One region of the Microbacterium sp. MPR-TSA4 genome, then DNA from elsewhere that is predicted to be linked to it. Evidence: riboswitches for the same ligand, from Rfam matches in the RefSeq annotation. Region 1 holds a riboswitch; the other holds the start of a gene.
What was found. Region 1 has a riboswitch for thiamine pyrophosphate ahead of AC1Q49_RS12035 (ECF transporter S component). Riboswitches for the same ligand answer to the same signal wherever they lie in the genome.
Positions count from the first base shown of each region.

Region 2: another riboswitch for thiamine pyrophosphate. It lies ahead of thiM (hydroxyethylthiazole kinase); the one in region 1 lies ahead of AC1Q49_RS12035 (ECF transporter S component).

Region 1 is NZ_JBXAFF010000031.1:10,123-14,531, reverse strand. It holds gene AC1Q49_RS12040 (ABC transporter ATP-binding protein) at 1-968, opposite strand, end outside; gene AC1Q49_RS12035 (ECF transporter S component) at 1,049-1,714, opposite strand; TPP riboswitch at 1,708-1,817, opposite strand; gene AC1Q49_RS12030 (D-alanyl-D-alanine carboxypeptidase) at 1,851-3,257, shown strand; gene AC1Q49_RS12025 (SLC13 family permease) at 3,282-4,409, opposite strand, start outside.
Region 2 is NZ_JBXAFF010000070.1:3,945-8,353, forward strand. It holds gene thiD (bifunctional hydroxymethylpyrimidine kinase/phosphomethylpyrimidine kinase) at 1-31, opposite strand, end outside; gene thiE (thiamine phosphate synthase) at 28-711, opposite strand; gene thiM (hydroxyethylthiazole kinase) at 708-1,511, opposite strand; TPP riboswitch at 1,504-1,598, opposite strand; gene AC1Q49_RS15570 (NAD(P)-binding domain-containing protein) at 1,648-2,751, opposite strand; partial or broken gene AC1Q49_RS15575 (DNA polymerase III subunit gamma and tau) at 2,838-4,409, shown strand, end outside.

The sequences.
Region 1 (4,409 bases):
CAGCGCACGGGCGCGTCGCCGCGCCCCGTGCCGGCCGCGAGCGAGGCGCTCGCGCGCACGGTCCCGGATGCCGGGGGCACGAGCCCCGCGAGGGTCATCGCGAACGTCGACTTCCCGGCCCCGTTCGCCCCGGTGATCGCCAGGGCCCGCCCGGCCCGCAGCCGGGCGTCGATGCCGGCCGCGACGATCCGCGGCATCCGCTCGCCGAACGGGCGCCGGCCCACCGCGACGGCGTCGGCGCTCAGCAGGACCTCCCCCGTGCCCGTGCGCGGCCGGGGGTCGATCACGACGGGGACGTCCGGTACCCAGACGCCCGCCTCGGTCAGGGCCGCGCCGTGCGCGCCGAAGACGCGCTCGGCGCTCCCGTCCGCGAGCACCCCGCCGTCGGATCCGAGCACCACGACGCGGTCGATGTGCTCGGCCCACAGCGCGACGCGGTGCTCCACGACGACGAGCGTGGCGCCCGTCCGCGACGCCGCCTCGACGACCGCGTCGCGCACGGCGACGGCCCCGGCCGGGTCGAGGTTCGCCGTCGGCTCGTCCAGCAGCAGCAGTCCGGGCCGCATCGCGAGGGCGCCGGCGAGCGCGAGCCGCTGCTTCTGCCCGCCGGAGAGGGCGGCGGTCGGGTGGTCGCGCGGCACGTCGAGGCCGACGGCGCGGAGGGCCTCGTCGACCCGCCGCCAGATCTCGTCGGCGGGGACGCCGAGGTTCTCGCACGCGAAGGCGACGTCGTCGCCCACCCGGGCGAGCACGACCTGCGCATCGGGATCCTGGAGCACCAGGCCCGCCCGTCCGCGCACCGCGGCGGGCGCGTGGCCGTCGATCAGGAGCGCACCGGCATCCTCACCGTCCTCCGCATCGCCCAGCACGCCGGCCAGCCCGCGCAGCAGCGTCGACTTGCCCGAGCCGCTCGCGCCGAGGAGCAGGACGTGCTGGCCCGGCTCGATGTCGAGGTCGAGCTCCGACACGGCCCAGCGCCGACGGCCGGCGTGACGCCAGCCCCACCCTCGTGCACTGACCGCCGCGGGCGCCGCGAGCGAGGCCGGGCTCACGCCGCGTCGGGCGCGTCCGCGATGCGTGCCTCTCGACCCGCCGCGAACCGGTCCAGCGCGCCCGTGGCGGCCAGGGCACGGGCGATGAGCCACGACACCAGACCCGCGACGAGGATGCCGGAGACGACGGCGGCACCGAAGTAGATCGCTCGCGGCCCGAACTCGTAGGCGGCGATCGAGGAGAAGTTGGTGTCGAGGAGGGCCACGGCGAGGCCGGCGAGGGCGCCCGAGGTGAGCGCCGCGATCAGGCGATAGTTCGCGTACGCGAACAGCGCGAAGCCGAGCTCGGCGCCGATGCCCTGCACGACGCCCCAGACCAGCGTGAGGAAGCCCCACTGCGTGCCGACGGCCATCGACACCACCGCGGCGACGACCTCGGTGTACAGCGCGGCGCCGGGCTTGCGGATGATGAGACCACCGAGCACACCGGCGAACAGCCACCCGCCGGACAGCAGCCCCTCCAGCCCCGGTGCGAACGCGAGGATGCTGCTCAGCGGCGTCCACGCCTGGCCCCACAGCCAGAAGACGACACCGGCGGCCACACCGATGACGCTGGCGACGACGATGTCGACGACGCGCCAGCGCAGGCGGCCGGTGCGCGCGGCGGAACGGGATGCCGCAGCATCCGACGAGACGGTGGACGGGGACGCAGACGCGTGCATGTTTCTCTCCTCCCTGCGCCGGCATGATCCGGATCAGGTTCGACGGTCGAAGCGTGGATCGCTTCCTCTCAGCCCGGCTCACCGGACTCCCGTGGTTGTGCGCTCGAGTATAGCGGCGACCGGGTACGTTGGGCGGGTGACCTCGGACGACGCGCCCCCGCCGTCGCGACGCGCGCTGCGCGAGTCCACCGCACCGACCGACATCGTCATCGTGCGGGGCCGCGAGGGACGTCAGGCGCTCGGCTGGCTCGACGACACGGCCGTGACGGGGACGCTCGCCGTCGCGAACACCGCGCCCGCCCCCGACCTGCTCACGAGACGGCCGCGCCGATCGCCCCTGCGGGCGGGGGTGGTCGCGCCGATCCTCACCACCATCGCCGTCGCGGGCGCGTACGCCGCGGCGACCCTGCTCTGGCCGCTCTGGGCCGTCACGCCGACGGTGCGCGCGATCGAGCCGGACGGTCCCGCCTCGCCGGCGACCGCCGTGGCGTGGCCGACGGAGGGGGCCGGCGCCGTCGGGGTCGGGGGCATCGACGCGGTGGCCGCCTCCAGCGATGCGGCGGTCTCGATGGCGAGCATCTCGAAGCTCGTGACGGTGCTGATGATCCTGGACGAGATGCCGCTGAACGTCGGGGAGCAGGGGCGGGAGTTCGCGTTCACCTCGCGCGACCGCTCCACCTACTACGACTATCTGGCCAACGACGAGTCCGCCCTCGACGTGCCCGTCGGCGGCTCGCTCACGGAGTATCAGATGCTCCAGGGCATCCTCATCGGCTCGGCCGGCAACTACACGGATCGCCTCGCCGGCACGATCTGGCCGACCGACGAGGTCTTCTCGGCCGCCGCGCGCGCGTGGCTCGACCGCCACGGGCTGCCCGGGATCACCCTGGCCGAGCCCACCGGGATCGATCCCGCGAACGCCGCCGATCCGGCCGCGCTCATCGCGCTCGCGCGGATCGCGCTGGCCCACCCGGTCGTGGCGGAGATCGTCCGCACCCGGACGGTCGAGCTTCCCGGGGCCGGCGAGGTCACCAACACCAACGACCTGCTCGCCGACCCGGCCGTGGTCGGTCTCAAGACCGGCAGCCTGGCGGGGTTCTACAACCTGCTGGCGGCGAAGGACGTCACCGTCGGCGCGGTGACCGTGCGCGTCTACGCGACCGCGCTCGGCCAGTCGTCCGACGAGGCCCGCGACCAGGAGACGGCGCGCCTGCTGGCCGACGTGGCCGCCGAGGTCGCCGTGCCGCGCACCCTGCCGGCCGGCACCCTCGCGGGCGTCGTGTCGACCGCGTGGGGGGCGACGGCGAACATCGTGACGGATGCCGACGCGGCGGTGATCCTGTGGAACGGCGCGGCATCCACCGTGACGACGGACCTCGATCTGGGCGCGGCGCGCACCGTCGACGCGGCCGTCGGCGAGGTGCGGGTGACGGGACCGCTGGACGCGGCGACCGTCGGCGTGCACCTCACCGCCGACATCCCCGATCCGGACGCGTGGTGGCGTCTGACCCACCCGCTGCAGCTGTGGGGTCTGGCCGACTGACCCGCGGGCCTCGACGCGGCGGCGCTAGAACGGCCAGACCAGCGGCACGTACACCACGGCGACGAGGAGGTACACCGCCATCAGCGGCAGGCCGAGCTTGCCGTAGTCGCCGAACCGGTAGCCGCCCGGCTGCATCACCATCAGGTTGGCCGGAGTCGCCACGGGCGTGAGGAACGCGGCGGCGCCGGCCACCGTCAGCGCCATCATGAACGGCTGCACGCTCGCGCCGAGCGTCTGGGCGATGGCGACCGCGATCGGGAGCACGACGAGCACCGTGGCGACGTTCGAGATGAACTGACCCAGCACCATCGTCAGCACGCACAGCACCAGCAGGGCGAGCTGCGGCGAGCCCGAGCCGATGACGCCCAGCACGGCGTCGGCGACGATGTCCGCCGCCCCCGTCGTGATGAACGCCGACGACAGCGGGATCATCCCCGCGATGAGGATGACGGTCGTCCACGAGATCGCGCGGTAGGTCTGCGGCACCGTCAGCACCCGCAGCAGCACGAGGGCTCCCGCCGCGAGCAGTCCGGCGACCACCGCCGGCACGAGCCCCGTCGCGAGGAGCACGACCATCGCGCCGAGGACGCCGATCGCGCGCTTGGCGCCGCGGCCGAGCGGCACGACGCGCTGCAGATCCTGGGGCGGGGTCACCGCGATCACGTCCGGCGACTGGGCGTAGCGGGTCAGCGCGGCCCAGGGTCCCTGCACGAGCAGGGCGTCGCCGGCCTGGAGCACGAGCGCGCCGGCCACTCCCGTGCCCCGGGACGCGTTGGGGCCCTCGTCGTCGCCGCGGCGGACGGCGAGGATCACGAGGTCCTCACCGCGGGTCGTCATGCCCGCCGACACCGTACGTCCGATCAGTCGCGATCGCGGCGCGACCAGCACTTCGGCGACGCCCTCGCGTGCGCTGAACAGCAACCCGGTGTCGAGGTCGACGTCGTAGCTCGCGCGGAGCGCCTGCGCGTGCTCCCGCGGGTCCGGCGCCACCTCGCCCAGCCGCTCCGCCGTCCGCTCCGGCAACAGCCGGCCGCCGCCGAGCGCGACGACCGCGACGGTCAGCAGGACGAGCGGAATGCCGGCGAGCGCGAACTCGAAGAAGCCGAACTCCCGACCGCCGGCGGCGGCCGCCGCCTCGCTGACGACGATGTT
Region 2 (4,409 bases), on a different contig from region 1:
TGCTGAGCACGCGGGGGATGCCGGCGGTCACCGGGCCGCCTCGGCGGCGTGCTCGGCGGGGCCGGTCAGAGCGGCGGCGAAGACCCCCGCCGCCGCGCCCGGATCGGCGGCCGCGCAGATCGCCGAGACCACCGCGACGCCCGCGGCGCCCGCGGCCCGGAGGGCAGGGACGTCGGCCGGCGTCACGCCCCCGATCGCGACGCAGGGCAGCGCGGTCGCGGCGGCGATCCTCGCGAACCCGCCGATGCCGAGCGGCTCGGGGTGATCGGGCTTGGTCGCGGTGGGTCGGATGACCCCCACCCCGAGGTAGTCGAGGGTGCCGGCGGGCATCTCGGCCGCGGCGGCGAGATGGGCGGGGGTGTTCGCCGTCCAGCCGACCAGCGCGTCGGCGCCGAGCAGGGCACGGGCGGTCTGCGGGGGCACGTCGCTCTGGCCCAGGTGGATGCCGTCGACACGGGCGCCGGCGTCACGGGCCGCGAGCACGACGTCGAGCCGGTCGTCGACGACGAGCCCCGCCCGTGCGGCGACGACATCCGACAGAGCGACCGCCTGTGCGATCAGCTCGCGGGCGGTGGAGGTCTTGGCGCGCAGCTGCACCACGCTCGCCCCGCCGGCCACGGCCGCAGCGACGATCTCGCACAGCAGCGGGAACGGGATGCGCTCGTCGGTGACGAGGTGCAGCGAGAGGTCGTGACCGGTGGCCCCGCTCATCGTGCGGGCTCCGCAGACGAGAGGCGACCGGGGGTGTCGAGGTCGGCCGGCGCCACGGCGGCCAGAGCGTCGAGGAACGCCACCGCGAACGAGCCCGGCCCGCGGGCCGCGCGCGCCGCCCGTTCCGCCGCGACGGCGTGCACGGCGGAGGCCGCGACCGCCGCCGACAGCGGGTCGCACACGCCCAGGAAGGCCGCCATGGTCGCACCGAGCGCGCATCCGCCTCCCGTCACCCGGGTCAGCAGCGCGTCGCCGCCGTGCACCCGGACCACCCGGGTGCCGTCGGTGATCAGGTCGACCGGCCCCGACACCGCCACCACCCCGCCCGTCCGCCGGGCGAGCGCGACCGCCGCGTCCCCCGCGGCCTCCGGGTCGTCGGTGGCATCCACGCCGCGTCCGCCCGCCCCGAGGCCGGCGAGTGCGAGGATCTCCGACGCATTGCCGCGCACGATCGCGGGTCGGCGCTCGACGAGCTCGGTGGCGAGGGCCGTCCGCACCGGGAGCACGCCGACGGCGACGGGATCGAGCACCCAGCGCTCGGTCGCCGCGACCGCCTCGCGCGCCGCGGTGCGCTGCTCGGCCGTCGGCGTGCCGAGGTTCACGAGCACGCCGTCCGCGATGCCCGCGAACACGCCCGCTTCGCCGGGGATGTCGCACATCGCGGGGGCGGCGCCCAGGGCCAGGAGGGCGTTGGCGGTGAAGTTCGTCACCACCGCGTTGGTGATGCACTGCACCAGCGGATGGGCCGTGCGCACGGCATCCACGGCGTCGGCGGGGGAGAGGTGGGCGCGCGCGCTCATCAGGGGACATCCCTTCGCTCGTACGAACGAGATCAGGTTCGACGGGTGTGATCTCAGCCCATGGTTCGGGCACCCCGTGTCGTTGACCAGGAATGTAGCAGGGCGTCGCCGCGGGCGCGAACCCGCCGTCGGCGGCTCAGACCGGAGCGGCCGCGAGGTCGGCCACGATCGCGCGCACCGCGTCGCGGCCGGCGCGGTTCGCGCCCACCGTCGACTGCGACGGCCCGTAGCCGATGAGGAACAGCCGCGGCTCGTCCACGGCGCGACCGTTCGCCACGCGGACACCGCCGAGCGCGGTCCGCAGCCCCAGCGGGGCGAGATGGGCGATGTCGGCGCGGAAGCCGGTGGCCCACAGGATGACGTCGGCGGGCTCGAACGACCCGTCGGGCATCCGTACCCCGTGCTCCTCGATGCGGGTGAACATCGGGTGGCGCACGAGGACGCCGCGCTCCTGCGCGCGCCGCGCCCAGGGCGTCCAGTGCTGGCCCGTCACCGAGATCACACTGCCCGGCGCCTCACCGCGCCGCACCCGCTCCTCCACGCCCGCGATCGCCGCGACGCGGGCCGCGGTGTCGAACTCCGCGGCATCCCACCGCACCTCCCGCCGCGTGACCCAGAAGGTGTCGGCGACCCGGGAGATCTCCTCCAGGAGCTGCACGGCCGAGATGCCGGCGCCCACGACGACGACGCGCTGACCGCGGAACTCGTCGGCCGACACGTAGTCGTGCACGTGCAGCTGGCGGCCCGCGAACTGCTCCTGACCCGGGTAGTGGGGCCAGAACGGCCGTCGCCAGGTGCCCGTGGCGTTGATCACGAACCGCGCGTGCCAGGCTCCGCGATCGGTGTCGACCTCCAGGAGGCCGTGCGGATCGGCGTCGACGCGGCGCACGGCGGTGACGTCCACGGGCCGCTGGACCCTCAGATCGAATCGCCGCTCGTAGTCGGCGAAGTACGCCGGGAGCACGTCGGCGCTCGCCGCGTCGGGGTCGGCCGGGGGAACGGGGGCTCCCGGCAGTTCGTGGATGCCGTTGACGGTCGCCATCCGCAGCGAACGCCACCGATGCTGCCAGGCGCCGCCCGGAGCGGCATCGGCGTCGAGCACGACGAACACGGGGGCGCGTCCGTCGCCCGGTGCCGGGACGAACCCGCGGCGGCGCAGATGGTAGGCCGCCGACAGTCCCGCCTGGCCGGCGCCGATCACGAGGACGTCCACCGTCCGGTCGGGCAGGGCGAGACTCATGCCCATCCCAACGCGGTCCGGCCGCAGATGTTCCCGCCGGGGCGCCCGCCGCGCCGCATGTCGGGGGCACGCCGTAGTCTGTTCTGGTGACCACCGCCCTGTACCGCCGCTACCGTCCGGAGACGTTCGGCGAGATGATCGGGCAGGCGCAGGTGACCGAGCCGCTCATGACCGCCTTGCGCGGCGACCGCGTCGGGCACGCGTATCTGTTCAGCGGCCCGCGCGGCTGCGGCAAGACGACCTCGGCGCGCATCCTCGCCCGCTGCCTGAACTGCGCGGCGGGCCCGACCGACACCCCCTGCGGCGTCTGCGACAGCTGCGTGGAGCTCAGCCGCGGAGGCGGGGGCTCCCTCGACGTGGTCGAGATCGACGCGGCCTCGCACAACGGCGTCGACGACGCCCGCGACCTGCGTGAGCGCGCGATCTTCGCCCCCGCGCGCGACCGGTTCAAGATCTTCATCCTCGACGAGGCGCACATGGTGACGGCGCAGGGGTTCAACGCCCTGCTCAAGCTCGTCGAGGAGCCGCCGGAGCACGTCAAGTTCATCTTCGCGACGACCGAGCCCGAGAAGGTCATCGGCACGATCCGCTCGCGCACCCACCACTACCCGTTCCGCCTCGTCGCGCCCGCCGCGATGCTCGAGTACGTCGAACAGCTGTGCGCCCAGGAGGGTGTGCAGACGGAGGCGGGCGTGCTGCCGCTCGTGGTCCGCGCCGGCGGGGGGTCGCCCCGCGACACGCTGTCGCTGCTCGACCAGCTCATCGCCGGATCCGATCCGGTCGACGGTGCCGCCGGTGCGACCGTGCGCTACGAGCGCGCCGTCGCCCTGCTCGGCTACACGCACGGCGCCCTGCTCGACGAGGTCGTCACGGCGTTCTCGGCCCACGACGCGGCCGCCGCCTTCGCGGCCGTCGACCGTGTCGTGCAGACGGGTCAGGACCCGCGTCGATTCGTCGACGACCTGCTCGAGCGTCTGCGCGACCTCATCATCGTCGCGGCCACGGGAGACGGTGCCGGCGCGGTGCTGCGCGGCATCCCGGCCGACGAGCTCGAGCGGATGGGCCGTCAGGCGTCCGCGTTCGGCACCGATCGCCTCTCCCGCATCGCCGATCTCGTGGTCGGGGCCCTCGACGACATGAGCGGTGCGACGTCTCCGCGGCTGCAGCTGGAGCTGCTCGTCGCCCGCGTCCTCGCCCACACCGCCGGATCCGTTCCGGCGGCGGCCCCGGACTCGCCGCCGGTGGCCGTGCCCGCCGCCGCTCCCGTCGCCGAGCCGCCGGCCTCCCACCCGGCTGCACCGGCCGCCGCGCCGACCCCGCCGTCTGCCGCCGCGCCGGCCGCACCGGTCGCGTCGACTCCGCCGGAGGAACCGGTCCCGCCGGCTGCCGCCGCACCGACTCCGCCGGCTGCCGCCGCATCGACTCCGCCGGCTGCCGCCGCACCGACTCCGCCGCCGGCCGCCGCTCCCGTGCCGCCGGCAGGTCCCGTGACGCTGCCGCAGGTGCGCGACGCGTGGCCCGAGATCCTGCAGCGGCTCGAACCGGTGAGCCGGTCGTCGTGGATGATCGCGACCGACGCCACCCCGATCGCGTTCGCCGACGACGTGCTGACCCTCAGCTTCCGGACGCAGGGCGACGTGGCCGCCTTCAAGAAGCTC